3 regions of the Variovorax sp. HJSM1_2 genome follow, and region 3 is predicted to be linked to each of the others. Evidence: riboswitches for the same ligand, from Rfam matches in the RefSeq annotation. Region 3 holds a riboswitch; each other region holds the start of a gene.
What was found. A riboswitch is a leader RNA that binds a small molecule or an ion and turns the genes downstream of it on or off. The one in region 3 is predicted to bind cobalamin.
Positions count from the first base shown of each region.

Region 1 (10,225 bases), on a different contig from region 3:
CCGGAATCGCACTTTTGGTAAGTATGCTTATGGACTATGCATTCTTCCCTCTTCAGAGCGGCGGCACGGTCAGGCGCCGCCCTCGTCGCCAGCCTTGTTTTTAGCCTTTCGGCTGCCCACGCATTCGACCACAGGGGCCCCCGCGTTGAGACGTCGGCCTATGCCTCCAGTTTTGCGCAATGCCCTCAATTCTTTGCCGAGGGCCGTCCACCCGTTGTGCAGCGTCAAGCCCAGCAACGCGAGCTGTGCTACGAAGCTTTTGCGGTGCTGCACAACGGCAACACACGCACCCCCCTCTTTGTGGCGCAACGCCTCAGCCGGCAAAGCCTGCAGGCCAATGGTGGCAAGCGCTCGGACACGTTTTTTGCGGACGCCCGCTTGCCCCGAAGTGAGCGGGCCGAGCTAGAGGACTACCGGCGTTCAGGCTACTCCCGCGGCCACATGGCGCCCGCTGGCGACATGCCCTCACCAACGGCCATGGCACAAAGCTTCTCGCTGGCCAATATGGTTCCGCAGAATGCGAACCACAACAGCGGTGCCTGGGCCAAGATTGAGCAGGACACGCGGCGCTACATCCTGCGCGCCCAGGGTGATGTTTATGTCATCACCGGGCCGGTCTTCAGCCGGACCAGCCCGCGCATCGGGCCCAATGGCGTGGCCGTGCCCAGCCACTTGTACAAGCTGGTCTACGACGCCACAAGCCATCGCGCATGGGCCCATTGGCAAGCCAACCAGGAAGGGGAAAAGGCTGGCCGCCCCATCAGCTACCGCGAGCTGGTTGAACGTACGGGCATCGATTTCTTGCCGCATCTGCGGCCGCAGCCGTAAACGCTGCGTGCGGCAGCAAGCGCTAAGGTGGGCCCTTCAAGGCCGGAAGCACCTCCCGAGCAAAAAGCTGCATGCTGGCCAGCGCCGCATCGTTGCCCAGCAGGCCATTGGCATTAAATACACAACGCAGGCTAGCGATACCCGTGCGCTCGCGCAGCGCCGCAATTTGCGCGTGGCAGGCCGCCGGGTCACCATAGATAAATTGCTCACGCAGCGTGCGCGCCACGTCGATAGGCGCAACCTCGCTGGCAGGCACGCCGCGTTTTGCGGCGAAAAACAGTCTGCGCTCATAAAGCCGCGGCCATAACGCGTCCAGCTGGGCCGCAACAGCCTCGGCGCAAGCGCCAATACAAACGTAACGCGCAAGCGAGGAACGTGCACGCAAGCCCGCTGCGGCGTTGCCGGCCAAGGCGTCCAGCTGGCTGAGCTGGCGTTCTTCGGGCGGCTCCAGGCTCAGCAGCAACGGCAGGTTTTGCTTCACCGCAAAACCAATGCTCTCGGGCGTGGAACCCGCAATATAAAGCGGTGGATGCGGCACGCTCAGCAGATGTTCACAGGCCCGCTCGAACCGCTCACGTGTTTCGCTGGGGTCTATCTGCAACGCTTGCAGCGTGGCCGCCTCGGTGCCGCGGCCCAGCCCCACATCCAGACGCCCACCACTTTGAAAGGCCAGCTGGGCCAGTTCCTCGGCCAGCAACAGCGGTTGGTGCAGCGGCAGCACCAGCACCGCTGTGCCAATACGCAGCCGCTCGGTCCTGGCCAACAGCGCGGCCGCCAGCAGCAGTGGCGACGGGTAGGGCCAATTGGCGGCCGACAAGCGGAATTCGCTGAACCACACACCATCAAAACCCCAGCGGTCAGCAGCTTCAAACATCGAGAAAAAAGTGCGCGGGTCGCCTTGTGTCGCGTCACGTGTCCAGCCCGCCAAGTCTATGCGCATCAAGCGGCTCCCTGCTCACCAGATAACACGTGCAGATTGGCGCGCAGCAACACACCGGGTGAAGCCGCGATGCGCTCGAACGCCACCCCGAAGATGTGATCAAGCAAAGGCTCATGGACCAACTCGGCCCCGCCATCGGCCACGATGCCGCCCCGGCCCACCACCACCACACGCTCGAAGTGGCGAAACGCCAGATCCAGATCGTGCATGGCCACCACCACCAGTTGTGTACGCCCACGCCGGGCCAACGTTTCCACCAGCGCCAGCCGGTGCCGCACGTCCAGGTTGGCGCCGGGCTCATCGGCCAGCAACACCGGCGGGTCTGGGGCCAGCACCGTCGCCAGCAGTGCGCGCGCCTGCTCGCCGCCCGACATGGTGGACCAGCGCCGGTGCCGGAACTCGGCCAGCCCCTCGCGTTCCATGACCTGCTCAGCGGTGCTTGTTCGCGACCCCGTGAGCCGCATGCCAAGCAGCTCGGTCAGGGTCAAATCCCAATGTGGTTCAAAGTGCTGCGGCATGAAGCCTATGCTGTGCGCCCGCTCTGCCACCGGCACGCGCGCGATGTCTCGGCCATCCAGCAGCACCTGCCCGCTGTGGGCCGGCAGCAGCCCGGCCAGCAGCGAGAGCAAGCTGGATTTGCCGGCCCCGTTGGGCCCGATGACGGCCACCGAACCACGCGCGGGCAATGCCAGCGACACCTCTGAAAGCACAGTCCACGTTCTGCGGACCAGGCCCAGACCACGCGCTTCCAAGCGCCAGGGTGATGCACTCATGCGCGCAGCCTCCGTGCCAGCAACAGAATGAAGAAGGGCCCCCCAGCCACGGCCGTCACCAGCCCCAGAGGAATTTCTGCCGGCGGCAAAGCAGCACGGGCGATGGCGTCGGCCAGCGTGACCACAATGGCGCCGGTGAGCGCCGAGGCGGGCAGCAACACTCTGTGCAGCGGCCCGACCATCCAGCGTGCAATATGCGGCGCCGCCAAGCCCACAAAGGCCACCAGACCACCATAGGCCACGGCAGCCGCCACCACCAGGGAGCCCACCACCACCGCCCATGGCGTGAAGCGCGCCACGTCCAGCCCAAAACCTTGCGCTGCAGCGCTGCCAAGCCCCAGCAGGTCCAGGCCACGCGCGATCGCGGCTGTGGCCAGCAGGCTGGCCACACACAGCAGGGCCAGCAAACCCAGGCCCGGCCAGGCCGGTGTTTGAATGCCCCCCAGCACCCAGCTCATCACCACCTGCAGGCTCACGGTTTCGTCGGACAGCGCCAGCATCAAAAACGAGCGCAGCGCCCCCAGCATGGCGGCAATCGCCACACCCGCGAGCAGCATGCCTGCGGCATCAAAGGCAGCAGCCACGCGCGACACGGCCAGCACCAACATGGTTGAGCCCCAGGCGCCACCAAAAGCCAGCACCGGCAACAGCCACACTTGTGGCACACCCAGCGGCACCAGCAGCGCCACCGTGGCCCCCAATGCCGCGCCGCCCGAAGCACCCAGCAGATACGGCTCGGCCAGTGGATTGCGAAACACGCCCTGGAACACCGCCCCCGAAAGCCCCAGCAAGGCCCCCACCAGCGCCGCCGCGGCCACACGTGGCAGGCGCCATTGCAGCAGCAAGCGGCTGCGCAGGCTGTCGTCGCCCAAAAGCGCCCGGTAGATGTCGACCGGTGACGCCCATTGATGGCCGGCGCAAGCCGCCAGCACCAAGGCGCAGACCAGCACCGCAAACGCGATCAGCCATGGCCGCCATGGCTGGCCAGAAAAAGAGTTGCAGGCACTTGTAGTCATTGCGGATGAAGAATGTGCGCCAACGCTTCGATGCCATCGATGGTGCGTGGGCCGGGAATCAAGAATTCGCTGCGAGAGACCGTGATGGCCCGGCCCGCACGCACCGCACGCATGTCGCGCCAGCCGGGCTGACGGATCAGTTCCTCAAGAGCGACACGCGTTCCGGCGAACAGCAGCACGTCGGGGTCGGAAGCCAGCACCGCCTCGGGCGACACCTGGGGCACGGCACCTCGGCCGGCCAAGGCAAACCGGCCACCGGCCTTGAGCAAGGCCTCGCCGGTGTAGCTGTCGTCGCGCGCCACCAGCAACATGCCGTTGCCCACACGGCCTGTGACCATCACAAGGCGCGGCGCGGCGCGGCCGGCCACATGCTGCGCCACGGCATCCAGCCGCCGTTGCAGCGATGCGGCCAGCGTGTCGCCGCGTTCCGCCACCCCCGTGGCGCGCGCCACCAGGCGGATGTTGTCCAGCACCTCGCCCACGCTGCGGCTCAGCAGCACCAGCACCGGCACACCGATACGCTCCATAGGCGCCACCAGTTGGTGCGCCGCTTGCCGCGCGGGTGTGACGATGACCAGGTCGGGGCGCTGCGCCACCACCGCATCCACCGAGAAGCCCAGGCGCCCGCCCACCTTGGGCCGCGACAGCACTTCGGGCGGAAAACGCGTGAAGTCCTCAATGCCCACAATGCGCTCCGCCAGGCCAAGCGAGGCCACCAACTCGGTGTTGGACGCAAAGATCGTCACCAGCCGCTGCGGCGCGGCCGGCAGCACCACGTTGCGGCCCAAGGCATCGCGCACCTCGATGGGCGCGGCATACAGCGCATGGGCCCAGACCAGCGCGCCCAGCGCCAGCACCCTCACAAGCCTGCGCAGAGGGCGCGCCCTGCGCAGCATCAGAAGTTCACCAGCATGCCGACCTGCAACGCCCGGCCCGGCATCGAGGTGCCACAGCCGCCGTTCTGGAAGCGTGGGTCGGCGATACACGGCCTCTGATCCAGCGCAATAAAGATCGGGCTGCGGTTGATGTCAAACAGGTTGTCGACCCGTGCGAACAGCTTGACCGACTTGTTGACACGGTAGTCGCCACGCAGATTCCAGGTGGTGAACGCGCCCTTGCGGTGGATAAAGCTGCTGTTGGCTTCGCCCTGTGGGATCAGCAGCGCTTCTTCGGTGTCGTACCACATCGGGCCGCGCAGCAATGCGCCTATCTGCAGGCTCCAGTCGTCGGGCTGTGCACCCGAGCCACGCGCATAACGCATGCCAAACGACGCCTCGTATTTGTACATGCGTTGCACAAAGTCGGTGGCCAAGGTGGTGGCACCCTTGTCCTGCATCTTGAAGTTGTAGTAGCCGTTGGCGAACAGCTTCAGCCGGTGTGGCGTCTTGTCGAAATTCAGCAGCTTGGCGAGATCGGCATCGGCGCTGAGCTCCAGCCCTTGCACCAGGATATCGGCCGTGTTGTTGGCGTAGTCCGAGGTGTTGGTGCTGGCGCCACGCGACACCGTGATGATGCGGTTGGCGATGGTGTTCTGGAACAGCGCCATGTCGATCTGCCCGGCTGGTGCTTGCCAGGTGCCACCGACCTCGATCTGGCGGTTGCTCTCGGGCTTGAGGTTGGGGTTGCCAAAAGTTCGACCACCACCCACGGCGGTGAAATCGGCGCCCAGCTCGCTGGCGGTGGGCGCGCGAAAACCGGTGGAAATGCCGGTGCGCAGGTTCAGCGTCTCTTGTGCGCGCCAGACGGCCCCGGTAGACCAGGTGGTCACTTCGTACGACTGGCTGCCGCCGCGCTGCAGCGCCAGGTTGGGCGTGAGGTCGAAGTCGGTGCTACCCCAGGTGCGGCGTGCGCCGCCGCGCAGCGTCACGCGGTCGTTGAAGAGTTTCTGCGCGTCTTCAAAATACAGCGCGTTGACCTGCTCGGTCTGGTTGTTGTCATAGGGTGCCACCTGGCCACCAGGCCCGCCGGGCATGGCCACACGCACACGGTCCGAGCGCAACCTGCTGTGCTCATAGTCGTAGCCCAGCAGCAGGTCATTGCCCGCGCCCAGCTTGAAGCGCGGCTGCAGGCGTGTGCCCGCGATGTCGAGCTTGCGCAGGTTGTAGTCGCTGCGCGTACCGGGCACGGCGGCGGTGCCGCTGCGGATCACCGGTGAGGCCCATTTAAATTCGTCTTCGTCTTGCGCCGCATAAGCCTGCGCCATCCAACTGATGCGTTCGTCAGAACTGCGGCCTTCGTAGGTGGCGTCGAACGAGGCGTTGCTGCGGTCGTCCTGGCTGATGGTGTTGGCGCCCGAGCCACGGAAACCGGCGTTGTAGATGCCGTCTGTGCGCAGTTGCAGGTCTACGCGGTTCAGCGCATTGATCTCCAAACCAAGCGCACCGCTGAGCGCACGCCGCTCCCAGCCGGTGTTGAGCATGCTGCTGCCGCCCTTGCCGGAGTCGTAATCGCCACGCTGGCCACCCGAGAGGCCCAGGTACCAATCCAGTTTGTCTGCGGTGCCCGAGGTTTGTGCACTGAGGGTGGCCAGCTCCCAGGAGCCGCCGGTCACGCTGACCTGGTTCGGCGGCGCATCCGAGCCTTTTTTCATGATGATGTTGATCACGCCGCCCATGTTCTGGCTGCCGTAGATCACCGAGGCCGGGCCACGCACAATTTCAATCCGTTCGACCTCGGCCGTGCTCAGCTTGGAGATGTTGGCGGTGCCGGCACGCCGGCCATTCACCAGCACCAGCACCTGGCTCTTGAAATCGCGGCCCTGGCCGTCGCTGGTGGCACCACGGATGTTGATCGAGGTCTGGGCCGCCGTCCATTCGCTGAAGAAGCCTATGGCGTTCTCGGCCAGCAGATCGGTCACCGACTGCGCGCTTGAGCGCTCTATGGCCGCGCGGTCTATCACCTGGGTGGTGGCGGCAATACGGCTGCGCTCTTCAGGCCGCGCGGTGGCGGTGACAAAAACCTCTTTGAGGCCATCCGAAGTTTGGGCAATGCCGTCGCCAGCGGCGAGCGACAGACAGGCGAGGGCAACGGCCCTGGTAGAGACATAAAAGGGAAATGGTTTGCGCATGCGCGGCTCCAGCATGTTCCGCGACCCCGCGGAACAATCGAGACATCAAAAAGCACGCTGAAGGCACACGTCGAAGCAGGCCGCAGCAAAAGCAGCGGCCGGCCCGGACCGACGCACTCCCGCAACGTCCGAAGGCGGTGGCGCAGGCCGGTATCCGGGCTCGCGGAGCATCTTTGGGTGCTACACCCATGGTGTGCACCAAAGACCAGAAACACCCGCCTTCCCACGCTTGAAGCGCAGTGGCTGTGGATGCCGTTGGCATCGACTTGGGGTTTCCTTATCCGCTGACCGTTGCGGGGGCAGCGCAGGAATTGCCATGTCTTCAACGACGTGGCGCACCTGCTTCCCGTTTAACCCCGCATGTTCCAGAAGAACATGCAAGGCACCTGGCAACCGTGGCAGGCCGCGCACTTGAAGTGGCTCGGCATGCCGGGCGCGATTATAGGAGCGCGATTGGCAAGAGGATGGCAGTTCAGATGTATGCAGCCAATCCCAGCACCTGCCTGAACAGGTCTACCCGCGGGCTGCTCACACCGGCGCGGTGGATCAACGCCACCGGGCCGGACGGCACAGCAGGCCCCACCCTCAGCTGGTCCACCAGGTTCAGGTTTTTCGCATGGGCGATCAAGGTCACATCGGGTGCAATGCCCAGGCCCACACCGGCCGCGACCAGCTCCACGTTGGTCACCGGGCTGGCAGATTCGATGATGGGCATGGGCGGCATCACACCGGCACGGATGAAGCAGTCTTCCACCACGCGCCGCGCCATGGCGCCTTGCGCCGGCAAGACCCAGGGTTCGGCAGACAGGTCCTGCCAGCTCACGCTGCGCGCCCGCACCAGGCGATGTTTTTTCGGGGCGATGATGCTGAACTGCACCTCGAATAATTTCTCATAGTGCAGGGCGACTGCACCGGGCTCGGGCAGTTGCGCCGGATAGGTGGTGAGCAGCGCGTCGACCTCGCCCTTCATCAAGGCCTGCATCAGCACCGGCACACGTTCCTCCAGCAAGTGCACACGCACCGGCGGGTTGCGCTGTACCAGTTTCTTCAGCACCTCGGGCAGGTAGCCTTGCGCCACGAAGGGTGGCGCGCCTATCCTCAAGCTGGCGGCAAAGCGGTCGCCCGCTGTGGCTTCGCGTTGCACATGGGTCAACTCTTTAAGCAACAGCGCGGCGCCGCGAATCGCCACTGCGCCCTGGTCCGTGGGTTTGAGGCCACGCGGTGTACGCACAAACAGTGCAAAACCAAAGGCGGTCTCGATTTCGACCAGCGCCTTGCTGAGCGCAGGCTGCGTCAGATTCAGTGCCTCGGCGGCCGCACGCAGGCTGCCACCACGCTGCAACTCGGTCAGCAGGCGCAGATGCCGAAAGCGCAGCCGGGAGATCAGGTGTTCCGCGTCAGTGGATAAAGGCATGGCGAGTCACGGTCTGGTATGGCACGAGGCTTAACGAAAAGCTTTCAACATATAAAAAGATATCACTTTTTATTATTCCCCAGCAATCCTATGCTTGGCCCAAACCCACAAGGAGACAACCATGGACCGTCGCACTTTCTGCTTGAGCGCAGCCTCAAGCGCTTTCTCTGGCGCATTTTTATCGGCCACCGCGGCACACGCTGCCGAGGCTTATCCGAGCCGGCCGGTGCGCATCATCGTGCCGTACGCCGCAGGCGGTGGGCCGGATGTGATGGTGCGGCAATTCGGCCCCAAGCTTGGCGAGGCATTGGGCCAAGCCACCGTGATAGAGAACAAGGTCGGCGCCGGTGGTGTGCTTGCCGCCCAATACGCGGCGCAGGCGCAGCCAGACGGCTACACCGTGCTGGTGGGCTCGAACTCGCATCTGATCCAGAAAATTCTGCAGCCCAGCCTGAAGTTCGACCCGACCACCGAGTTCATCCCCGTGACGACGATAGGCACCTCACCCAGCGTGTTGGTGGTGGCCGCGAATTCGCCTTACCGCTCGGTGGAAGAACTGGTCGCTGCGGTCAAGGCCAAGCCGGGGAAATTGAACTACGGCTCGGGCGGCATAGGCTCCGCCGCCCACCTGGGGGGCGCCACGCTGATGTCGCTGGTCAACGGCAATGCCGTGCACGTGCCGCTCAAAGGTTCGGTGGAGATTCCGCTGTCGCTGCTGCGTGGCGACACCGATTTCGCGTTCACCATTGCCGGCACGGCGATACCGCAGGTCAAGGGCGGCAAGCTGCGCGCGCTGGCCGTGACCAGTGCCGCCCCATTAAAGGAGCTGCCGAACGTGCCGCCGCTGCGCGACGTGATGCGCAGCGAATTGACGGTGCAGGAGTTCTGGTTCGGCCTTTGGGTGCCGCTCAAGACACCGGCCGAGGTGATTGCCAAACTCTACAGCTCCACCATACAGGCGCTGGGCGACCCGGCTGTCAAAACGGCATTCGAGTTGACCGGCAACAGCGTGATCCACAGCGACAGCCCCAAGGCCGATGCGGCGTTTGTGCAGGCTGAAAACCGCAAGTGGACCGAGATCATCAAGCTCACCGGTGTCACCGCCAGTTCGTGAGATAAAGAGAAAGCGTCTTATGTCTAAACCACTTAGCGGCGTGCGCGTGCTTGATTTGTCGCACGTCATCGCCGGTCCGCTGGCCTCTTTTTATCTGGCCCAGTTGGGGGCCGAAGTCATCAAGATCGAACCCCCGCTGGCAGGCGAGGTCATGCGCTCGATGAAGGCCACACCAGGCAGCGACACCCCCACCGGGTTTGTCGCCTGCAATGCGGGCAAACATTCCGTGGCGCTGGACATTCGAACGCCCGAGGGTGCTGCCTTGGTGCGTTCACTCGCCGCTTCGGCAGACGTTTTCATCGAAAACTTTCGCCCTGGGGTGGTCGCCAAATACGGCCTGGACTTTGAGTCCATCAAGGCCGTGAAGCCGGACATCGTGTATTGCTCGATTTCCGGTTTTGGCCAGCAGGGCGACTGGTCGCATCGCGGCGCTTACGACCACGTGGTGCAGGCGCTGACCGGCATGATGATGATGTCGGGCGAAGGGCAGGACGCTCCGCCGCTGAAGGTCGGCTTTCCGGTGATCGATGTGGCGGTGGGCATGCTGGCATCGCTTTCCATCGTCTCGTCGCTGCACCGCCGCTCGCGCGAAGGCGTGGGCCAATACATCGATTCATCCATGGTGCAGGCCTCGCTGATGTTGATGTACCCGAATACCAGCGCCTTCCTGACCGATGGTGTGGAAGCCCCGCGCACCGGCAACCGTGGCTACACCGGCAGCCCCGCGGCCGACACCTATGCCTGCGCAGAGGGTTGGCTGGCCGTCGCGGCCAACACCCCGGCGCAGTTTCGCAAACTCACTAAGGTATTGGGCATTGAAGAACTGTGCAACGACCCACGCGCCCTGGACCTCGACGCGTTTAACGCCCCCAACGGTTTTGTGGTGCCTAAAGACACGCCTTATGTGACGGCCTTGCTGCGATCGGCTTTTGAAAGCCACAACGCATTTGAACTCGAAGAACAACTCAGCGCCGCTGGTGTGCCTGCGGCACGTGTACGCAGGCTGGGCGAATTTCTGCGCGAAGCCGACGCAACCGGCTGCGTGGAATTGCCCGATTTCCGCTTTCAGCAAG
Region 1 is NZ_JBMOXA010000012.1:83,732-93,956, forward strand. It holds gene ACFQ95_RS15065 (DNA/RNA non-specific endonuclease) at 37-828, shown strand; gene ACFQ95_RS15070 (LLM class flavin-dependent oxidoreductase) at 851-1,768, opposite strand; gene ACFQ95_RS15075 (ABC transporter ATP-binding protein) at 1,768-2,541, opposite strand; gene ACFQ95_RS15080 (FecCD family ABC transporter permease) at 2,538-3,557, opposite strand; gene ACFQ95_RS15085 (ABC transporter substrate-binding protein) at 3,554-4,453, opposite strand; gene ACFQ95_RS15090 (TonB-dependent receptor) at 4,453-6,624, opposite strand; cobalamin riboswitch at 6,753-7,028, opposite strand; gene ACFQ95_RS15095 (LysR family transcriptional regulator) at 7,097-8,038, opposite strand; gene ACFQ95_RS15100 (Bug family tripartite tricarboxylate transporter substrate binding protein) at 8,160-9,152, shown strand; gene ACFQ95_RS15105 (CaiB/BaiF CoA transferase family protein) at 9,172-10,225, shown strand, end outside.
Region 1: another riboswitch for cobalamin. It lies ahead of ACFQ95_RS15090 (TonB-dependent receptor); the one in region 3 lies ahead of ACFQ95_RS00810 (TonB-dependent receptor domain-containing protein).

Region 2 (10,225 bases), on a different contig from region 3:
TACGTGTTTGATGCCGTCACCAGCATTCGCAAAGCCCTGAACGGGCGCGTGCCACTGATAGGTTTCTCGGGCAGCCCGTGGACGCTGGCCTGCTACATGGTCGAAGGCCAGGGTTCGGACGACTACCGCCTGGTCAAGTCCATGCTCTACAGCCGCCCCGACCTGATGCACCAGATGCTGCAGACCAATGCCGATGCCGTGGCCGCCTACCTGAACGCGCAGATCGACGCCGGCGCCCAGGCGGTGATGATCTTCGACAGCTGGGGCGGTGTGCTGGCCGACGGCGCATTCCAAACCTTCAGCCTGGCCTACACCCAGCGCGTGTTGCGCCAACTCAAGACCACCGGGGCCGACGGCGCGCAGGTGCCACGCATCGTCTTCACCAAGGGCGGCGGGCTGTGGCTGGACGACATGGCGCAACTCAACTGCGAAGTGTTAGGCCTGGACTGGACGGTGAACCTGGCCAAGGCGCGTGCGCAGGTGGGCGGTGCAGCGGGCGGCCCGGGCAAGGCGCTGCAAGGCAATATCGACCCGAATGTGCTGTTTGCGCCCCCGGCCCAGATCGAGGCCGAAGCCCAGAAGGTGGTGCAAAGCTTTGGCAAACCCCACATGGGCGAAGGCACAGGCCCCACACATATTTTTAATCTGGGCCATGGCATCAGCCAGTACACCCCGCCGGACCACGTGGCGGCGCTGGTGGCGGCGGTGCATGCCGCATCGCGGCGCATCCGTGCGGGTTGAAAGCGGACCGATATTGGCTAGGTTGAGGGCACAACCAAACCCTCAACCAAACCTGCATACGGGGCCTGCGGCCTGCGGGCGTATACCATGAAATCCCCAAAATCCGGCTGCCGCCAGCCTTACTTATGCACAAAAACCGGGCATGTGAGATAAGTCCTAAGGCCCCATAAGCTAGTGATGCTATGAAACCAATAGCTCACGTAAGTATTTGATTTATATACGATTTAACTTTTGCATTTTTTTCAGGCAATCCAACGAATGCGTTGATTTACAAGGCTTCGCAGGGTCTCAAGGTCAGATATCAACAAAGTTATCCACAGAAAACTTGGATGCCTGTGAATAGAGCCCAAAATCAATGACTTAGCGCGGCTTTCACCAGAACACATCAACACCAAGCGCCAACTCTTACAACGCATGCCGCACCCCGTTTCCATCGTTGTCCAAACACCGGCCCACAGTGCCGTGGCCGGGCCGCTGAGCTACCTAAGTGAGTCCCCGCTCTCACCAGGAACCTTGGTGCGCGTACCACTGGGCAAACGCGAGACATTGGGTGTAGTGTGGGATACACCGCCTGAAGATGCCGCCGTCGCCACCACAGGCGAGCTCAAACACACCAGCGCGGTGCTGGACGGCATTGCACCGTTATCAAGTTCGTGGCGCAGATTGGTGCAGTTTGCCGCCCAGTACTACCAGCGCGGCATGGGCGAGGTGGCCTTGGCGGCGCTGCCGCCGGCTTTGCGCGATTTGAGCGCGGTGCAACTGGCCCGGCGCTTGAAGCGCGCCCCGGCCAAAAAGGCAGCCGCAGCAACCGCCAGCAGCGCCGACCTGGGCAAGCCTTTGAGCCCCGAGCAGACCCAGGTCATGGCCGAACTGCAGACCCAGCCCGGGCCGTTTCTGCTGTTTGGCGCCACCGGCAGCGGCAAAACCGAGGTTTATCTACAAGCCGTGCAGCAATTGCTGGACGCCGACCCGGCCGCCCAGGCGCTGATCATGGTGCCCGAGATCAATCTCACACCGCAGTTGGAGGAACGCTTTCGCGGCCGCTTCGAGCCGCGTTATGGCGCGGCCTCGGTGGTCGCCATGCATAGCGGGCTGACACCGCCCCAGCGCCTGAAAAGCTGGCTGTCGGCACACCTGGGCCCGTTGAATGGCGGCGCACGCATCGTGCTGGGCACCCGCATGGCGGTGTTTGCGTCCATGCCCCGGCTGCGGCTCATCGTGGTCGACGAAGAACACGACCCGAGCTACAAACAACAGGAAGGGGCACGTTATTCGGCACGCGACATGGCCGTGTTCCGCAGCAAGCTGGAGTGCGACATGGCCGGTGCAGAGGCGGGCACTGGACACTGCCGCGTCATCCTCGGCTCGGCCACGCCGTCGATTGAGAGCTGGCACCACAGCCGCCCCGCCGCAGAAGGCGGGCGCTACCAGCGGCTGGCTATGCCGTCGCGTATTGGCGCGGGCGCCCTGCCCAAGGTGCGCCTGGTGGACATGAACCTGCAGCGCCGCAAAAGCGTGTTTGCGCCTGCATTGATCGAAGCCATCCAGCAGCGCATCGCCCGCGGCGAACAAAGCATGGTGCTGTTGAACCGGCGCGGCTATGCTCCGGTGCTGGCCTGCGGCAGTTGCGAGTGGAAAAGCGAATGCCCCAACTGCAGCGCCTACCGCGTATTCCACAAGATAGACCGCAGCCTGCGCTGCCACCACTGCGGCTTTGCCGAGGCCGTGCCGCGCCACTGCCCGGCGTGTGGCGACCCGGACATCGCCCCGATAGGGCGCGGCACCGAGCGCCTGGAAGAACACCTGGCCGAACTGCTGGCGAACGTGGAACACCCGCAAGGCCGGCCCGTGCGTATTGCGCGCATAGACGCCGACAGCACCAAACACAAAGGCACGCTGGAAACCCAACTGGCCGAGGTGCACACCGGCGAGGTCGATGTGCTGGTGGGCACACAAATGATTGCCAAGGGCCACGACTTCAGGCGCATCACCCTGGTGGCCGCACTCAACCCCGATGGCGCGCTGTTCTCCAGTGACTTTCGCGCGCCCGAGCGCCTGTTCAGCCTGCTGATGCAAGCCGGTGGCCGCGCCGGACGTGATGCCGCCCAGGCGGACGCCAGCGAAATGTGGGTGCAAACCCAGCACCCGCAACACGCCTTGTTCGCCGCGTTACGCCGCCACGACTACCCGGCCTTTGCCAAGGAACAACTCGCCGAACGCCATGGCGCCCACATGCCGCCGTTTTGTTTCCAGGCCCTGGTGCGCGCCGATGCGCGCACGCAAGAAGCCGCGCAAGCCTTTCTGAACCAGGCCAGCGCCGCCGCCGTGGAAGCCGCGTTGCCCGGCACCGACCAGGTCACGCTTTTTCCTGCCGTGCCCATGACCATCCAGCGCGTGGCGAATGTGGAACGTGCGCAGATGCTGGTGGAGTGCCCCACGCGCAGCGCGTTGCAGCGCTTCTTGTCGGCCTGGCAGCCGGTGCTGCGCGCCACCCGCAGCCACCCCGAAGCCAAGGGTTTGGTGCGCTTTGCGGTGGATGTCGATCCGCAGGCGATCTAGCGCTTAACCCAGCCAGGCGACGGCGCCGGAGAACGTAAAAAACGCCGCCGCAGTCGAAATCAAGATGATGCGTGCGATACGCCCGGTATCGGCACCAAACCGCTCGGCCAGCAGCGACACATTGCTGGCGCTGGGCAGCGCCGCCGCCAGCACCACCATGGTGAGCGCAAAGTGGTCCAGCGGCACACCTAGGGCGATGGCGCCAAAACCCACTGCAGCCACCAGCAAGGGGTGCAGGATCAGCTTGAACAACGCCACCGGCAAATAGTCGCGCAACAGCAGCGGTGCGTGATGGCCGTGTGCGGCCACGGCTTGTGAGCGCGCCAGCACCGCCCCAATGGTGAACAGCGCCACCGGCGAAGCCGCATCGGCCAACATGCCTATGGTCTGGTTCAGCGGCTGCGGCAATTGCAGTTGGGTGGCCGAGGTCAACACGCCCAGCACGATGGCCCAGGGCATGGGGTTCACCGCCACGCCGCGCAAGGCCCGGCGGGCAGCCTTGCTCGCACCGTGTTCGTCCGCGCCATCCAAACGCGACAAGGCAATACACAGCGACGAGGTGAACAGCAGATCGACCACGATGGTCAACATGGCGGGGCCCGCCGCCTTGGCGCCAAACAAGGCCACCAACAGCGGCACGCCCATGAAGCCGGTGTTGGGGAACGCCGCCACCAGCGCGCCAAAGGCGGCGTCGTTCCAGCGCACACGCGTATTCAGGCTGGTGCGCACCACCAGTGCGACCATCAGCAAAGCGCACAGCAGATAGACCGCAAACAGTTTGAAGTCGAGCAGCCGCGCCAGCGGCGTGGTGGCCCCAAAGCGGTACAACATACACGGCAGCGCAAAGTACAGCACAAAGCCGTTAAGCCCCGAGATCGACTCCAACGGCAGCCAACGCCGGCGGGCGGCAATGTAGCCGGCGAGCACCAGCGCGAAGAACGGAAAAGTAACGGTTAAGACATTCAGCACGGCGCAATTGTCGCCTCGGAAACAGCTTGTGGTGACCGCACAACCATGCCTCTGAACCCGAGTTTCCCTGGGCATACAAACAGGTTTCATCCTGTTACGATGAATTTTCAAAAAGAATAGCGTGCATGCCGAAGGCGCAAGTAGCTTCCCTACAGTTGCCACCGGAGACCGTGCCATGCTTAAGAGCCTGCAAAACCTCACGATCGCCAAAAGGCTCGGAGTTCTCAATCTTGGCGCCCTGATAGGCGTCGTCCTGCTCACCCTGTTCATGCTCCATTCGGAGCGCACCTTGATCATGGATGAGCGCAAAGCCAGCGTGCGACAGAACGTGGAAGTCGCGCACAGCCTGGTCAACTACTACTACACGCAGTCCACCAGCGGCAAGCTGCCCGAGGCCGATGCCAAGAAGCAGGCCATGGAAGCGCTGCGTACCTTGCGCTACAGCGGAAACGAATACTTCTGGATCAATGACTTCACGCCCGTGATGATCATGCACCCCTTCAGGCCCGACCTCGAAGGCAAGGACCTGAGCGAAAACAAGGACCCCACCGGCCTGCGTTTGTTTGTCGAATTTGCGCGTGTGGCCAAGGCCTCGGGCGCCGACTTCGTGCTTTACATGTGGCCCAAACCCGGCGCTGAAAAGCCGGTGCTCAAGGTGTCCTACGTCAAAGGCTTCACGCCTTGGGGCTGGATCATAGGCTCGGGTGTGTACGTGGACAACGTGGACGCCACCATACAGTCGCGCGCCGTCACCATGTGCATTTTTGTGGCGGTGTTGCTGGTCATTCTGCTGCTGGTCGGCATGGTGATTGCGCGTGGGCTGATGCGCCAACTGGGTGGCGAGCCCGCAGCCGCATCCCACCTGGCCGACGAAATTGCCCAAGGCAATTTGACGGCAAACATCGACCTCAAGCCGGGCGACGACAGCAGCATGCTGTTTGCCATGCGCACCATGCGCGACAACATCGCCAACATCGTGGGCGAGGTGCGCCAGGGCACGGAGACCATCAACCTCGCGGCGGGTGAGATTGCCGCGGGCAACAACGACTTGTCGGCCCGCACCGAACGCCAGGCCAGCTCACTCGAGGAAACCGCCGCATCGATGGAAGAGCTGACCGCCACCGTCAAACAAAACGCCGACAACGCGCGCCAGGCCAGCCAGTTGGCGGCTTCGGCCTCGCAAGTGGCGGCCAGGGGCGGCGCGGTGGTGAACGAGGTGGTGGAGACCATGGCCACGGTCAACTCTTCGTCGAAAAAGATTGTCGACATCATTGGTGTGATCGACGGCATTGCGTTCCAGACCAACATCCTGGCGCTGAACGCCGCCGTGGAAGCGGCGCGTGCCGGTGAACAAGGCCGTGGTTTTGCGGTGGTGGCGAGCGAAGTGCGCAGCCTGGCGCAACGCTCGGCGGGGGCTGCCAAAGAGATCAAGACGCTAATCCACGACTCGGTGGAAAGTGTAGAGAAAAGCACCGCGCTGGTCGATCAGGCGGGCGCCACCATGACCGAAGTGGTGACCAGCGTGAAACGCGTGACCGACATCATCTCGGAGATTGCCGCCGCCAGCCAGGAGCAATCACAAGGCATAGACCAGATCAACCAGGCCATCACCGACATGGACACGGTGACGCAGCAAAACGCCGCACTGGTCGAAGAATCGGCCGCCGCTGCGTCGTCTATGCGCACACAGGCCGAGAAGCTCACGCAGTCCGTGAGTGTGTTCAGGCTTTAAAAAGAATAGCTGCTGACGCTCGCCCACAGGGCGTCAGCAGCCTTTTTCTTTCAAACCAGCGCCAACGGGGCGCCGGTGAGCCAGCGTTAAGCAATGGTCTTCTGCAGCAGCTTGCGCGTGGTCATCTGGTCTATGGGCGAGTTCAGCGACTCGATCGCACGCAACTCGCCGTTCTCGTAGTGCAGCACCGACAAGCTGCCCGGCTTGGGGCCGGGCTTGAGCGTGCTCTGGTACTCGGGCCGCCACAGGCCGGTGACCTGCAAACGCAAGTCGCCCTGGTCGGACCAGAACCACGGCATAGACGCATACGCCTTGGCCGGCTGGCCACACAGACGCGCGGCCACGGCACGCGCTTGTTCATTCGCGCTTTGCACCGATTCCAGCCGCACGTGCCGGGCCAGCAGCGGGTAGTGAAAGGCCACGCAGTCGCCTATGGCGCTGATGTTGGCATCCGACGACAGCAGCGCTTCATTCACCACCACACCGTTGTTGCAGTCCAGGCCAGCCGCAGCCGCCAACTCGGTGTTCGGCTCGGAGCCAATGCCCACCAGCAAGGCATCGGCCGGCAACACCACACCCGCTACCTGCACACCGGCAATGTGCTCGCCGTTCCACACCAGTTGCTCCACCGTCTGGCCCACACGCACGTCGAGACCGTTGGTTTGGTGGCATTCCAGCAGATGGCTGCTCATCTCGGGCGACAGGGAACGTGTCAGCAAACGTGGCGCGGCTTCGAGCACGGTGAGCTTTTTGCCCAGGCTGTGCAGCGTGGCCGCCAGCTCCAGGCCTATGAAGCCGCCGCCCAACACCACCACGTTCTGCACCGTCGCCAGCTTTTCGCGCAGCGCCAGTGTGTCGTCAAAGGTACGCACCTGGAACACGCCGTCAGCCTTGACCGGCAAGCCCGGCAGACGCCGCGCACGTGCGCCTGTGGCCAGCACCAGGTGGTCGTAGGCCAGGGTTTCGACCGCGCCGCCATGCACGGGCTGCAGATCAACGGTTTTGGCGTCGCGCTGTATCGCCAGCACCCGCGTGGCCAGGCGCAGTTGTATGCCGGCGGTCTCGTAAAAGCCATCCGGGCGCAACACCGGCAACACCGGGGCTTCGTCTTTGATCAGCGCCTTGGACAACGGTGGCCGGTGGTAGGGCACGTGTGCTTCCTCGCTCACCAAGACCACTTCACCCTTGAATTGGCCTTCGGCCAAAGACGCACACAACTGGGCTGCGGCATGCCCGCCGCCCACAATCACCAACCGAGTCATGAGATTCCTTCAAATTCCCCGCAAAAGACCAAGCGACCAAAACCGGGCCGCGTCCCGCAGGGTCGCCAATGATAGTGGCGCGCGCAGGCTGGGGCCTTCCGCAGGCTACAATGCTCGACTGTTCAGCCCCTGTGGCCGAGCCCTCTCGCTGTATTTCAACGGATAGAATTCGGCCCTCCGAAGGCTGAGATCCAGGTTCGATTCCTGGCGGCGGGACCATATTTCAAGGCTGGAAGCTTGCAAAAGCTTCCAGCCTTTTTCATTTGTGGCCCGCCACGGCAACGCCGCCCCCGCCTTCATATAATCCTGCTGCCAAGTCGGCGCGATTTCATCGGCGGCTTGGCACGGTTCACAGGTGCCTCCATGCCGCACGCGGCGGCGAGGTTAAACGGGAAGCAGGTGACCCGCGTCGGCCCAACAGGGTTTAACGACGTGACACTCCTGCGCTGCCCCCGCAACGGTCAGCGGATTTGGGAACCCTTACGCCATGCCTCTCAGGCTGGCAGCCACTGCGCTCACGCGTGGGAAGGCAAGGGTTCTGGTTTGAAAGCAGCATGCATTCAAACGCTCCGCGAGCCCGGATACCGGCCTGGAACTGCCTTCGGACGCTGCGGGATTGCGCGAGCCAGGATGCCCATCAGCCCTTAGCGCTGAACCGGGCGCCCCGACCTCTGCCCCTTCTTCAGCTTCCATTTCAGTCATGCCTGCGGGGACGCGGGCCGTTGAAGGAGCTTTGGAATGTCCAAACACCCCATGTGCGATCTACCCAGGCTAAGCCGCAACGGCCCAGCATTTCATCTGCGCGCGCCCCAAACCTGAAGGACCAAGCACCATGCAAACCACCAAAATCCCCGCCACCATCGTCACTGGCTTTCTGGGCAGCGGCAAAACCACGCTGCTGCGCCACATTCTGCAGAACGCGGGCGGGCTGCGCATCGCCGTCATCGTCAACGAGTTTGGCGAGTTGGGCATAGACGGTGAAATCCTGCGCGGCTGCGGCATTGGCTGCGACGACGAAGGCAACGCCACCGATGGCACGCTGTACGAGCTGGCCAACGGTTGTATGTGCTGCACGGTGCAGGAAGAATTCTTCCCGGTGATGCAAAAACTGGCCGAGATGCGCGACCGCATAGACGCCGTGCTGATCGAAACCTCGGGCCTGGCCTTGCCCAAGCCGCTGGTACAGGCCTTCCAATGGCCAGGCATTGCCAACGTCTTCACCGTGGACTCGGTGGTCACCGTGGTCGATGGCCCCGCCGCCGCCAGCGGCCAGTTTGCCGAGAACCCGGTGGCCGTGGACGCACAGCGCCGCGCCGACCCCAACCTAGACCACGACTCGCCATTACACGAGTTGTTTGAAGACCAGTTGTCGGCCGCCGACCTGGTGGTCCTCAACAAAACCGATCTAATGGATGACGCGGCACGCAACAGCGTGGAAGCACTGATCCGCGGCGAGATTCCGGCCGAGGTGAAGATCGTCAGCGCCACCGAAGGCCGCTTGCCGCTGGCCCTGCTGCTGGGCCAAGGCCGCGCCGCCGAGACCACCATAAACCTGCGCCAAAGCCACCACGACCACGAGGAAGACCACGACCATGACGACTTCGACTCGGTGGTGGTGAAGCTGCCGCAGGTGGACCGCGACCGCCTGCTGGCCCAGCTGGAGCAACTGGTGGCACAGCAAACCATCTACCGCATCAAAGGCTTCGCGGCGATTCCCGGCAAGCCCATGCGCCTGCTGGTGCAAGGCGTGGGCCGCCGCTTCGACCAACATTTCGACCGTCGTTGGAACACCGCTGAAGTGCAACGCACCGAGCTGGTGTTCATTGGTGCCGATCTGGACGAGGCCGCCCTGCGCGCCGCGCTCAACAACGCCGTGATTGAAGGCGCTGCGGCTTAATCCGCAGGCTGAAGTCAACCGCCGTCTACCGCCTCACAAAGCCACCCCATGCACTTGCTCAGCACGCGCCCTGGTGGCTTTGTCGAAGACGACGGTGTGGTCGCGCAACTCGACCAGACGCCGGCCGAAATTGTGGTGCTGAGTTCGGCCGACACCAAGTTGTCGCTGCTGGCCTCGGCGCTGGAAACCGTCACCGCGAACACGTCCGCCTACCCCACGCTGCGCCTGGCCAATCTGGCCTATCTGCGCCAGCCTGCATCACTCGATCTCTACATCGACCAGGTGTTGCGCCACGCCAAAGTGGTGGTGGTCGACCATCTGGGTGGTGACTCGGCCTGGCCTTACGGCATCCAGGAAATCAGCAACCTGGCGCGCCGCCAGGGCCAGCGCCTGGCGATGTTTTCGGGTGACCTGCAAGAAGACGAAACCCTGCTGGCGCACAGCACCCTGCCGCGCGCCGTGTGCCGCCAGCTGTGGCAATACCTGCGCGCCGGCGGCAGCGGCAATGCGCAGCAGTTTCTGCGTGCGCTGGCCTTCCACGGACTGGACCACGGCGCGGCACCACTGCCACCCCGCCTGCTGCCGCCCGTGGCCTTGTATGCGCCGTGGGGCCTGGCCAGCGCGCACGATGTCGCCACCATGGAAGACGTGCGCGCCGGTTGGCTAAAGCATGCGCAAACGGTAGCCATCGTGTTCTACCGCTCACACCTGCAGGCCGGCAACACGGCGGTGTTTGATGCCCTGGCCCAGGCCCTGCGCGCACAGGGACTCAACGCCCTGCCCGTGGCGCTGGATTCATTAAAAGACCCCATGTGCCTGGCCGCTCTGCGTGGCCTGTGCACCGAGCACCAGGTCCAACTGGTGCTGAACACCACCGCGTTTGCGGCGCTGGGTGCGCACGAATCCATCGATGGCCAGGCGCAAGCTGCGCTGGTGGGTGACGCGCCGGTGCTACAGGTCATTGTCAGCGGTGGCAACCGTGAGGACTGGCTGGCCGACAGCCAAGGCCTGCTGCCGCGCGACATCGCCATGCAAATCGTGCTGCCCGAAATGGATGGCCGCATC
Region 2 is NZ_JBMOXA010000017.1:31,940-42,164, reverse strand. It holds gene hemE (uroporphyrinogen decarboxylase) at 1-741, shown strand, start outside; gene priA (replication restart helicase PriA) at 1,156-3,300, shown strand; gene ACFQ95_RS17745 (AEC family transporter) at 3,304-4,269, opposite strand; gene ACFQ95_RS17740 (hypothetical protein) at 4,364-4,546, opposite strand; gene ACFQ95_RS17735 (methyl-accepting chemotaxis protein) at 4,565-6,001, shown strand; gene ACFQ95_RS17730 (NAD(P)/FAD-dependent oxidoreductase) at 6,088-7,263, opposite strand; tRNA gene ACFQ95_RS17725 (tRNA-Arg) at 7,408-7,482, shown strand; cobalamin riboswitch at 7,599-7,870, shown strand; gene cobW (cobalamin biosynthesis protein CobW) at 8,096-9,160, shown strand; gene cobN (cobaltochelatase subunit CobN) at 9,209-10,225, shown strand, end outside.
Region 2: another riboswitch for cobalamin. It lies ahead of cobW (cobalamin biosynthesis protein CobW); the one in region 3 lies ahead of ACFQ95_RS00810 (TonB-dependent receptor domain-containing protein).

Region 3 (10,225 bases):
TCCATGCCCATGATTTCACCGGCCATCTGAAAGCCGGTGACCTGTTCGCGGCCGTCCTCGGAGGCGACGACGGTTTTGAACACGCCCAGGCGTATGGCATAAAGCGAGGCAAAGCTGTCGCCCTGGTGAAACAAGGTCGTGCCGCGTTTGACCGTGCGGCGCGAGGCCACCACATCGTCTATGCGCACCAGTTCTTCGGCCGTGAGCTGAGCGGGCATGCACAGTTCGCGCAGATTGCAATTGGAGCAGGCGATCTGTATGGCGCCTGGCAGCGGTTGGGGCGTTCTATGGTGGCCAAGTGCGGGGTGGGATGACATAAATCAAATTTTGCGGCATTCCCAATGCTGCGGCACTGATATGGGTCAATAAGTTGCCGCTTGTGTCGCGGCACATTGTGTGCATACGGTCTATACGTCGCCATTTCCTCTAGGCCTTGGTTTTTTTCGCGCGTCGCCGGCGCAGAGAAGCATACGTGGCATTTCTTGAGGTTTGTTCGGCGTGACCTTTTGCTTGAACCGAGTGTTGTCCCATGAGCATGATCACACCCGAGGTATTGCGCCGCATGGATCAGCCAGGTCCGCGCTACACCTCATACCCCACGGCCGACCGCTTTGTCGATGGTTTTCAGCCAGCCGGCTTTATTGCCGCGTTGGCTCAACGGCGCGAGCATGCCAACGCGGGGCTGGTGCATCCGCTGTCGCTGTATGTGCATATCCCTTTTTGCGAGTCGCTTTGTTACTTTTGTGCCTGCAACAAAATCGTGACGCGACAACGCGACCGTGCCCAGGAGTATCTTGACTATCTGACGCGCGAAGTCGCCCTGCAGGTGGCGCACCTGGGGCCGGGACAGGCCGTGAGCCAATTGCATCTGGGCGGCGGCACGCCCACTTTTTTGAGCGACGAGCAATTGGCGCAGCTCATGCAGCTGTTGCGCGACAACTTTCGCTTAGCACCCGATGGCGAGTTCTCCATCGAGGTGGATCCGCGCACGGTGACACCCCAGCGCCTGGCCAACCTGGCCGCGCTGGGTTTTAACCGGCTGAGTTTTGGTGTGCAGGATTTCGACCCTGCGGTGCAACAAGCCGTGCACCGGGTGCAGGCCGCCGAAGAGGTGTTTGCCCTGGTCGCGGCGGCCAGGGCGCAGGGTTTCAAGTCCATCAACATCGATTTGATCTATGGCTTGCCGCGGCAGACCGCAGCCTCGTTTGCGCGCACCCTGGAGCAGGTGCGGCAACTGCGCCCGGACCGGCTGGCGCTGTATGCCTATGCCCATCTGCCCGAGCGCTTCAAGCCGCAGCGCCGCATCGCCCAGAGCGAACTGCCCGTGCTGGATGACAAGCTGGGGCTGCTGCGTCTGGCCTTGGACAGCCTGGTGCAGGCGGGTTATGTGCATGTGGGAATGGACCACCTGGCCTTGCCTGGTGATGCCCTGGCCGTGGCCAAGCGGCAAGGCCGGCTGCACCGCAACTTTCAAGGTTACAGCACACAAGCCCATTGCGATTTGCTTGGACTGGGGGTGTCGGCGATTGGCCGTATGGGCGCGCTGTTTACGGAGAACGCGCGGGATTGGGCGCATTACCGCAGCTGTATAGACCAGGGCCAACTGCCGATTGCACGTGGGTTGCTGTTGTCGCGCGACGATTTGGTGCGCCAGAGTGTGATCATGGCGTTCATGTGCCAGGGTGAGGTGCAATTTGAATCAATTGCCACAGCGCATTTCATTGACTTTCGGCGTTACTTTGAGCCTGAACTCGCGGTGCTGGCTGAATTTGAGCGCGATGGTTTGCTGGAAATGAATCTTGCAGACCAGGGCGCTATCCGCGTCACCGCCATTGGCTGGTATTTAGTGCGTACCATCGCCATGGTTTTTGATCGTTATTTGCAATTAGCGCGGGGTGAGGGACGTGAAAGGTTTTCGCGCGTGGTGTAAGCGAAGACCCTTGCAGGGCCAAAGAATTGACGCCTAAGCGACACTCGGGTCAAATTGGTAACAAGATGTCTTTGATTCGCGGCATAATCTTTTGATGCCACAACGCCCAAATTGCATCTTATTTTATGGATGTGCACCAATCAGTTTGGATTGATATCGGCCAACTTCGGCGTGGCATGTACATACAGCTCGACCTTGGGTGGATGGAACATCCGTTTCCGAAGGGCAGCTTCAAGATCGCTTCACACGAGCAAATTGGTGCGATCCGCTCACTCGGCTTGAGCCGGCTGCGTTATTACCCCGGCCAAAGCGACCCCGCCAGCGAAAGCGACTTTGCGGCTCTGCAGGAGCAACTGCCCCCGGGCATGACAGTCGCGCCCGATGAGGCGCCGGCATCCATTGGTGCCGAAGTCCCTGAACCTGCGATCGCTGCCGCCGCAACGCCTACCGTGACGCGTATGCAGGAAGTAGAGTGGTTGCGCAGCCAGCGCCGTGAGCAACTGGCCAACCAGCAACGCAGCCTGGAGCGCTGCGAGCGCAAGTTTGGTGAAGCCATGGTGCGCTTCCGCCGTCTGGCTGCTGCGGTCGGAGAGCAGCCGAAATCCGCCGCCGACCAAGCTGCCGAGCTGGTGCAAAGCTGCGTGGCCGAGGTTTTGGGCGCCGGTGATTCGGCGATTCGCCTGTTGTCCGAAACCATGGGCGACCGCAGTTCCGAGCATCCCGTCAATGTGATGGTGGTTTCGTTGCTGCTGGGCAAGGCGCTGGCATTGCCCGCCACCGAGCTGCAGTCGCTGGGTATGGCCGCGGTGTTGCACGACATTGGCAAGACGCAGGTGCCCGAGCGGCTGCGCGCCATGGACGAAAAGTTTTCCGCCAGCGAGCGCATTGGATACCGCGAGCACGTGGCCTTTGGTGTGGCGCTGGGCAAACGTATGGGCTTGGCGCCCGAGGTGCTGCTGGGCATGGCGCAACACCACGAGTTGGTCGATGGCTCGGGCTTTCCGCAAGGGCTGCGCGGCGAGCAGATGTCGCAGGCGGGCAAGATTCTTGCACTGGTGAATCTTTACGACAACCTGTGCAATCCTGCGCGCCTGGTGAATGCGATCACGCCGCACGAAGCCCTTTCGATGATCTTCGCCCAGATGAAATCCCGGTTCGACACCGCCACCCTGGGCGCTTTTATCCGCCTGATGGGGGTGTACCCGCCGGGTTCGGTTGTGCAATTGGTCAACGATGCCTATGGTGTGGTGGTTTCGGTGAACTCCGCCCGGCCACTGAAGCCGCGTGTGATCCTGCATGACCAGAATGTGCCACGCGCCGAAGCGCTGATCGTCGATCTGGAACAACGCCCCGATCTGGGCATACGGCGCAGCCTGAAGCCGGCGCAACTGTCGGCCTCGGTACGTGAATACCTGGCCTTGCGTCCGCGTGTTTGTTACTACGTCGAGCGCAGTGGCGGCCTGGACCGTTTGGGAAGCCAGGCGTGACCCTGCCGGCGTTGGGGAGCCTCATCGAGGCGATGCTGGATGCTGTGTGTGTGGTGGAGCCCGGCACGCTGCATATCCTGGCGGTCAACGACGCCGCGGTGCAACTGCTCGGTGCCGGCCGCTTGAGCCTGGTCGGCCGGGTGGTAACGGACTTCATGGTGGCACTCGAAGACCAGTTTTTCTGGGAAGAGGCGGCCACCGGGCACGCCGATGGCATCCACTCGGAGACCAAGCTTCTCACTGCGCAGCAAGAGCCTAGGCAAGTCGAGCGCCGTGTCACGCTGACCACCTTGTCCGATGGCAGTTCCGCGTTTGTGGTGTGCCTGCGTGACCGCAGCCAGCACCGCCGCATGGAAGACGAATTGGAGCTGGTGCTGGCGGAAATGCAGGCCACGCTGGAGGCCACGGCCGATGGTATTTTGGTGTGTGATCTGCACGGCAACACCACCGCCTGCAACCGCCGCTTTGCCGAGATGTGGGAAATGCCCGAGACCATGCTGCTGCGTCGCGACGACGACGCGCTGGTCTCGCACATGGCCGAATCCACACTCGATCCCGAGGCCTACCGCCAGCGCCTGGAGGGCTTGTCGCTGTCGCCGCTGACGGAAAGCTCCGACCTGCTGGTGCTGCGTGATGGCCGCCTGATCGAACGGGTGTCGCTGCCGCAGCACAACCAGGGCCGCGCCATTGGCCGGGTGTATTCGTTCCGCGACATCACCCAGCGTGTGGCATCGGAATCCAGCCTGCGCCTGGCTGCCAAGGTTTTTGAATCCAGCCTGGACGCGATTTTTATTGCCGGCCCCGACCATCGCATCGTGGCGGTGAACCCCGGTTGCCTGAGCCTGACGGGTTTGGCCGAAGCGGATGTGCTGGGTCAAGAGGCGCAAAACTTGTTCACGAGTTTGCACGACGCCGATTTCCTCGCGCGCCTGAAAGAGAGTTGGGTCGAGGATGGTTATTGGCAGGGCGAGACCACCCACGTGCGCCGCGACGGTTCCGAATGCGCAGTCAAATTGTCCTGGGTGGCGCTGCGCACCGACCAGGGTGAGGTCATGCAAAGCATTGGCTTCTTCAAGGACTTGACCCAAGAGAAGGCCAGCCAGAAACGCATAGAACAACTGGCCTACACCGACGCCCTGACCGGTCTGCCGAACCGGCTGATGCTGAGCCAGCATATCGAGTATGCATTGCGCATGGCGGCACGCGGTGGCGGCGAGTTTGCGGTGATGTTCCTCGATCTGGACCGCTTCAAGAACATCAACGATTCGCTGGGCCACCAGTTTGGCGACCGGGTGCTGATCCAGGTGGCGGAGCGTTTGGGCCACTGCCTGCGCGAGGTCGACACCTTGTGCCGCCTGGGCGGCGACGAATTTGTGATGCACCTGCACCTGGCCGATGCAGCCGCTGCCGAACGTGTGGCGCGGCGTGTGCTGGAGAGCCTGTCGCGGCCGTTTGCGGTGGACGAGTTGCAGTTCTCGGTGAGCTGCAGCATAGGTGTGGCCATGTATCCGAACGATGGCGCCACGCTGGACGAACTCATCAAGTGCGCCGATACCGCCATGTACCGCGTGAAAGACCGCGGCCGCAACAACTTCTGCTTCTACCAGCGGCAGATGAACATCGAGCTGTTGTCGCGTATGAAGATGGACCACGCCATGCGGGTGGCCATGGATACCGGCTTGTTCCGCCTGCATTACCAGCCGCAGGTGAGCCTGGACAATGGCCGCGTCATCGGTGTGGAGGCACTCATACGCTGGTTTGATCCGGTGCTGGGCCATGTGTCGCCGGGCGACTTCATTCCGCTGGCCGAAGAGAGTGGCTACATCGTCACGCTGGGTGCGTGGGTGCTGGCCGAAGCCGTGCGTCAGGCCGCGGTGTGGCAGGAGGCCGGCCGGCCCATGATGGTGTCGGTCAACGTTTCGGCGCTGCAGTTTCAGCAGACCGATTTTGTTGAGCAGGTGGCCAGCGTGTTGCAGGCCGTGGGCTTGCGGCCCGAGTTGCTGGAACTGGAGTTGACCGAATCGATTCTGGTGCAGGACGCGGCCGAAGCGCTGGCGCGGCTGGAAGCGCTGGCGGCCCTGGGTGTGACGCTGGCGATCGACGACTTTGGCACCGGCTACTCCAGCCTGGCCTACCTAAAGAAGTTCCCTATCCACAAGCTGAAGATAGACCGCTCGTTTATTCGCGGCTTGCCCGACGATGGTGACGACCACGCGATTGTCAGCGCCATCATCCAGATGGGCCGTGCATTGAATTTGACGGTGATTGCCGAAGGTGTGGAAACCAAGGCCCAGCGTGCCACGCTGCTGCGTTTGAATTGCGACCAGTTCCAGGGTTTTCTGTGTTCGCCTGGTGTGGCCGCAGAAGACCTGGAAACCGCCATGGCCCGCGCAGCAGAGCGCGAAGGTGCGGTGGTACTGCTGGATTAATAAGAGTAAGAGAGCCGCAAACAAAACTCAGCGAAGCGGTTCTGGCGCGGCGCTGAGTCGCAGGTCGTACGCCCCTTGAGGGAAATCAGTACGACAAGACGCAGTCGCGACGCCAGAAGAGTTTGGTCAGCTGCTCAGGCCGCGCCACAACATGTAGGCGCCGAGCAGGTACAACACGCTGGCAAACACCCGCTTGAGTTTCTTCACCGGCAGGGTATGTGCGGCTTTGGCGCCCAGCGGCGCCGTCAACACGCTGCATAACGCAATCACGCCGAGTGCCGGCAGCCAGATGTAGCCCAGCGAACCTGCGGGCGGGTTGGCCACCGACGTGCCGCTGATCACATAACCCACCACATTCGCCACGGCGATAGGAAAGCCCAGTGCCGCGCTGGTGGCCACAGCGTTGTGGATGCTGATGTTGCACCAGGTCATGAACGGCACGCTGATGAAGCCACCACCGGCACCGACCAGACCCGACATGAAGCCTATGACGCCGCCCGCCGTCCACTGGCCGGCCGGGCCGGGCATCTGGCGTGAGGGCGCGGGCTTTTTGTCGAGAAACATCTGTGTGGCCGAGAACGCCACAAAGGCGGCGAACAGCAGCGACAGCGAAGAGCCCTTGAGCACCGCAAAAACACCCAGGCTGCCTATCATGCTGCCCAGCACAATGCCGGGTGCCAGGCGGCGCACGATATCCCAACGCACGGCGCCGCGCTGGTGGTGTGCACGCACACTGGAGATGGAAGTGAACATGATGGTGGCCATGGACGTGGCAATGGCCATCTTCACGGCCAGGTCCGTGCCCACGCCGCGTGTGCCCATGATGAAGGTGATGAACGGCACCATCAGCATGCCGCCGCCAATGCCCAGCAGACCGGCCAAAAAACCGGTGCTCAGACCGAGCAGGGCGAGTTCAAGAATCAGCGTCGGGTCCAGGAGCATCCGGCTTGTTCAAAAAAATCTGGTGGGAAGCTGCCACAGCGCTTCGGCAGCAATTCGTGCCCATATCAGCCGTGAACGCGAAGATGAAACGCTGGCAGTACTTGAGTACGGCCAGCGAAATCGACAAGGTACACGCTTGATCTTGGTACGAAAGGAATAAGGTGTCTGCGAAGGCCACCGGACCCGCATCCTGAACCGGGGTTCAGGTGGGCTAGGTCAACCGCACATTGGGTTCATCTAACGCGAGATGATCACGCTTGCGAGGTGATATTCCAGGCCCGGGCTCAATGAGCATTGGTTCAAGGAAATATAAAGCCCGACGGGATCGCAGACGACTCTATTCTAAAGCCTGCTTTTGCCACTTTCACAAGTGACGCGCTGCACTTTACGCAGTCAGCCGATCAGCGGCAAAAACGCGCTTCAGATCAGTCGACCGTCGTCGCCCAGGGCCTCATCCAGACGCGCCAAAAGCGAGGCCAGGTGCTCGTCGCTGCCAGCGGCTTCGTCGGCAGTGGCGGGAGCCGTTTCCGTGGCGGCGCGCTCCGGTTGGTCGAAGGCCAGATTCAGCGCGGCAAGCACGGCGATGCGGTCGCGTGCCTTGACTTTGCCGGCGTCGCGTATGGCGCACATCGCGGCGTCCACCTTGGCCACCGCTTGCTGCAAACGTGAGGCGCCTTCTTCGGGGCAGGCCAGCAGATAACTCTGGCCCATGATCTGGACTTCGAGTTGGTTCATGTTGCTCATGATGCATCGCTCCGTGGAGCAGGCCGCACCACGGGTGGGCTGGAGATTTCAGGGAGCCGTTCAAGCAAGGCATCGATGCGCGCACGCGCCGCGGCCAGGCGTGACTTCAGCGATTCACGCTCGTGGCTCAGCAGGGCGACTTGTTCCGTCAGCAGTGCGTTGGTGCGTTGCAACTCGTGGTAGCGCACCAGAAGCCGCTCGGTGCGCTCGGCGATCTGTTCGATTTGGGTGGGTTGGGCCATATGGGGCGTTATTGTAGGTCGGCGGCCGTGCTTCCACCTGTAAAATCCGCGCCGTTGGTGCTCGCGGCTTGGTTCACAAGCCGCAGTTCAACGGGAAGCAGGAGGGGAACACTTTTTTCCTGGCCTGCGCTGCCCCCGCAACGGTCCAGCAGACGGGTTGTAGAACGCCAATGCGTTTGAACCACCCAGCTTTCATCACAAGGCCACTGAGCGTTTTCGAACACACGCTTGGGAAGGCGATGCGAGTTTTCTGCTCAGCCCGGATACCGGCCAACACAGTGGCCACAAGCTTGCCTCGCGCAGTTTGTGGCCGTGCACGCTCAAGCACTGGCGGGGACGCCGGTGAGAGCCTTCCAGTCTGTTGGTGATCATGAAAAAAATTCTCTCTGGCGCATGCTGCGGTCGTCTGGTTATGCTGCCGTTCGCCGTGTCCATGGCCATGCCCGCGCTCGCCCAAACCGCCTTGCCTGAGACCGTGGTCACCGCCACGCGTGTGGCGCAACCCCTGACCGATCTGGTGTCCGATGTGTCCATCGTCGACCGCGCCACGATAGAGCGCAGCGGCGCCACCGGCGTGGCCGACGTGCTGGCGCGTTTGCCGGGCGTGGAGGTCTCGCGTTCGGGTGGTATCGGCAGCCCAACCAGTGTGTTCATTCGGGGGGGCAATTCACAGCACACGGCCGTGTACCTGGACGGCGTGCGGCTGGACGTGCAATCGGGCAGCGGCGGGGCCAGCTGGGAAAGCATTCCGCTGGCGCAGATCGAGCGCATCGAGGTGCTGCGTGGCCCGGCGGCCGCGGTGTATGGCTCGGACGCCATTGGCGGCGTGATCCAGTTGTTCACACGCAAGGGCGAGGGCAAGCCCGCGCCTTACGTGGGTGTGGGCGTGGGCAGCAAGCGCCTGGGCAAGATCGAAGCCGGTGTCAGCGGAAGTACCGGGGCAAGCGGGGCGGACAACGCCATCGACTACTCCTTTGGTGTGGCGCGCGAGATCAGCGACGGCTACAACATCCAGCCGCAATACCTGCGCAAAACCAGCGATGGCAAGCGCAACCCCGACGACGACGGCTACCGCAGCACCTCGGGCAATGCGCGTGTAGGCCTGAAGATCAACAGCCGCCATAGCCTGGATGCGACCTGGCTTGGCAGCGACATGGACGCGCAGTACGACGACTTCAGCTACAACCCTGCAGCACCCGTCGACGACCACAGCACAAACCGCCTTTCGGCCAGCGGCTTGAACTGGAACGCGCAGTGGACCGACGCGTATTCGACACGCATAAGCGTGACCGACAGCGTGCAGCACTATGAAACCAATCCTTCGTTCTACCAGACCAAGACCAATTTGCGCGGCTATGTGTTCCTGAACGAATGGCGGCTTGGCGCCCATTTGTTGACGGCCACGCTGGAGCGGCGTGAAAACGCACTCGACAACACCTCGGTCAGCAGCAACACGCGCACCAGCTCGCAGAACGGTGTAGCGCTGGGTTATGGCTACAACCAAGGTGCACACAGCCTGCAGCTTAATGCGCGTTACGACGACGACAGCGGCTTTGGTGGCAAGTCCACCGGCAGTGCCGCTTACGGTTATGCGATCACCCCCCACTGGCGCGCCACGGCGTCTGCCGCCACGGCGTTTCGCGCCCCCACGCTGTACCAGCGCTATAGCGAATACGGCAAGGCCGACCTGCAGCCCGAGACCAGCCGCAACCTGGAAGCCGGCCTGCGCTACACCGCTGGTGCCAGCAGCATCGGTGCGGTGGTTTACCGCAACAAGGTGGACAACCTGATCACCTTCGTCAACGGTGCCGGGGCCTGTGTCTCCAGCTTTGGTTGTTACGAAGCTGTGGCCCAGGCCCAGTACCAAGGCGTGACGTTCAGCGGCAGCCATGCGCTGGCCGGTGTCAATCTGCGCGCCTCCGTGGACTTGCAGAACCCCACGGATGAACAAACCGGCAAAGACCTGGCCCGCCGTGCCCGCCGCCACGCCAGCCTTGGCGCCGACACCACCCTGGCCGGCTGGACGCTGGGCGCGGAGCTGCAGGCCTCGGGCGCACGCTTCGACGATGCCGCCAACAACAACGTGCTCGGTGGCTACGGTTTGATCAACCTCTCGGCCAGCACCCGTATCGGCCGTGATTTGAGCCTGCTGGCGCGTGTCGACAACCTGGGCGACAAGGACTACCAGACCGCCCGCACCTACGCCACGCCCGGCCGCACCCTGTACGTCGGCCTGAAATGGGCGCCGCAGTAAGTGATGGCTGCTGCTGAAGCCGCTGCCCGCCCGGCCCGTTCCTCGGCGTCTTTCCCCGTGTCTTCCCCGGTATCTTGCCCGGCCATCGTGGTCGCCGCTCCAGCCTCGGGGCAGGGCAAAACCACGGTCGCCGCGGCACTGGCACGCCTGCATGTACGCCAGGGGCGGCGCGTGTGTGTGTTCAAGTGTGGGCCCGA
Region 3 is NZ_JBMOXA010000001.1:171,274-181,498, forward strand. It holds gene fnr (fumarate/nitrate reduction transcriptional regulator Fnr) at 1-317, opposite strand, end outside; gene hemN (oxygen-independent coproporphyrinogen III oxidase) at 530-1,930, shown strand; gene ACFQ95_RS00785 (HD-GYP domain-containing protein) at 2,056-3,417, shown strand; gene ACFQ95_RS00790 (sensor domain-containing protein) at 3,414-5,846, shown strand; gene ACFQ95_RS00795 (sulfite exporter TauE/SafE family protein) at 5,973-6,788, opposite strand; gene ACFQ95_RS00800 (cell division protein ZapA) at 7,209-7,523, opposite strand; gene ACFQ95_RS00805 (cell division protein ZapB) at 7,529-7,774, opposite strand; cobalamin riboswitch at 7,813-8,063, shown strand; gene ACFQ95_RS00810 (TonB-dependent receptor domain-containing protein) at 8,145-10,028, shown strand; gene ACFQ95_RS00815 (cobyrinate a,c-diamide synthase) at 10,032-10,225, shown strand, end outside.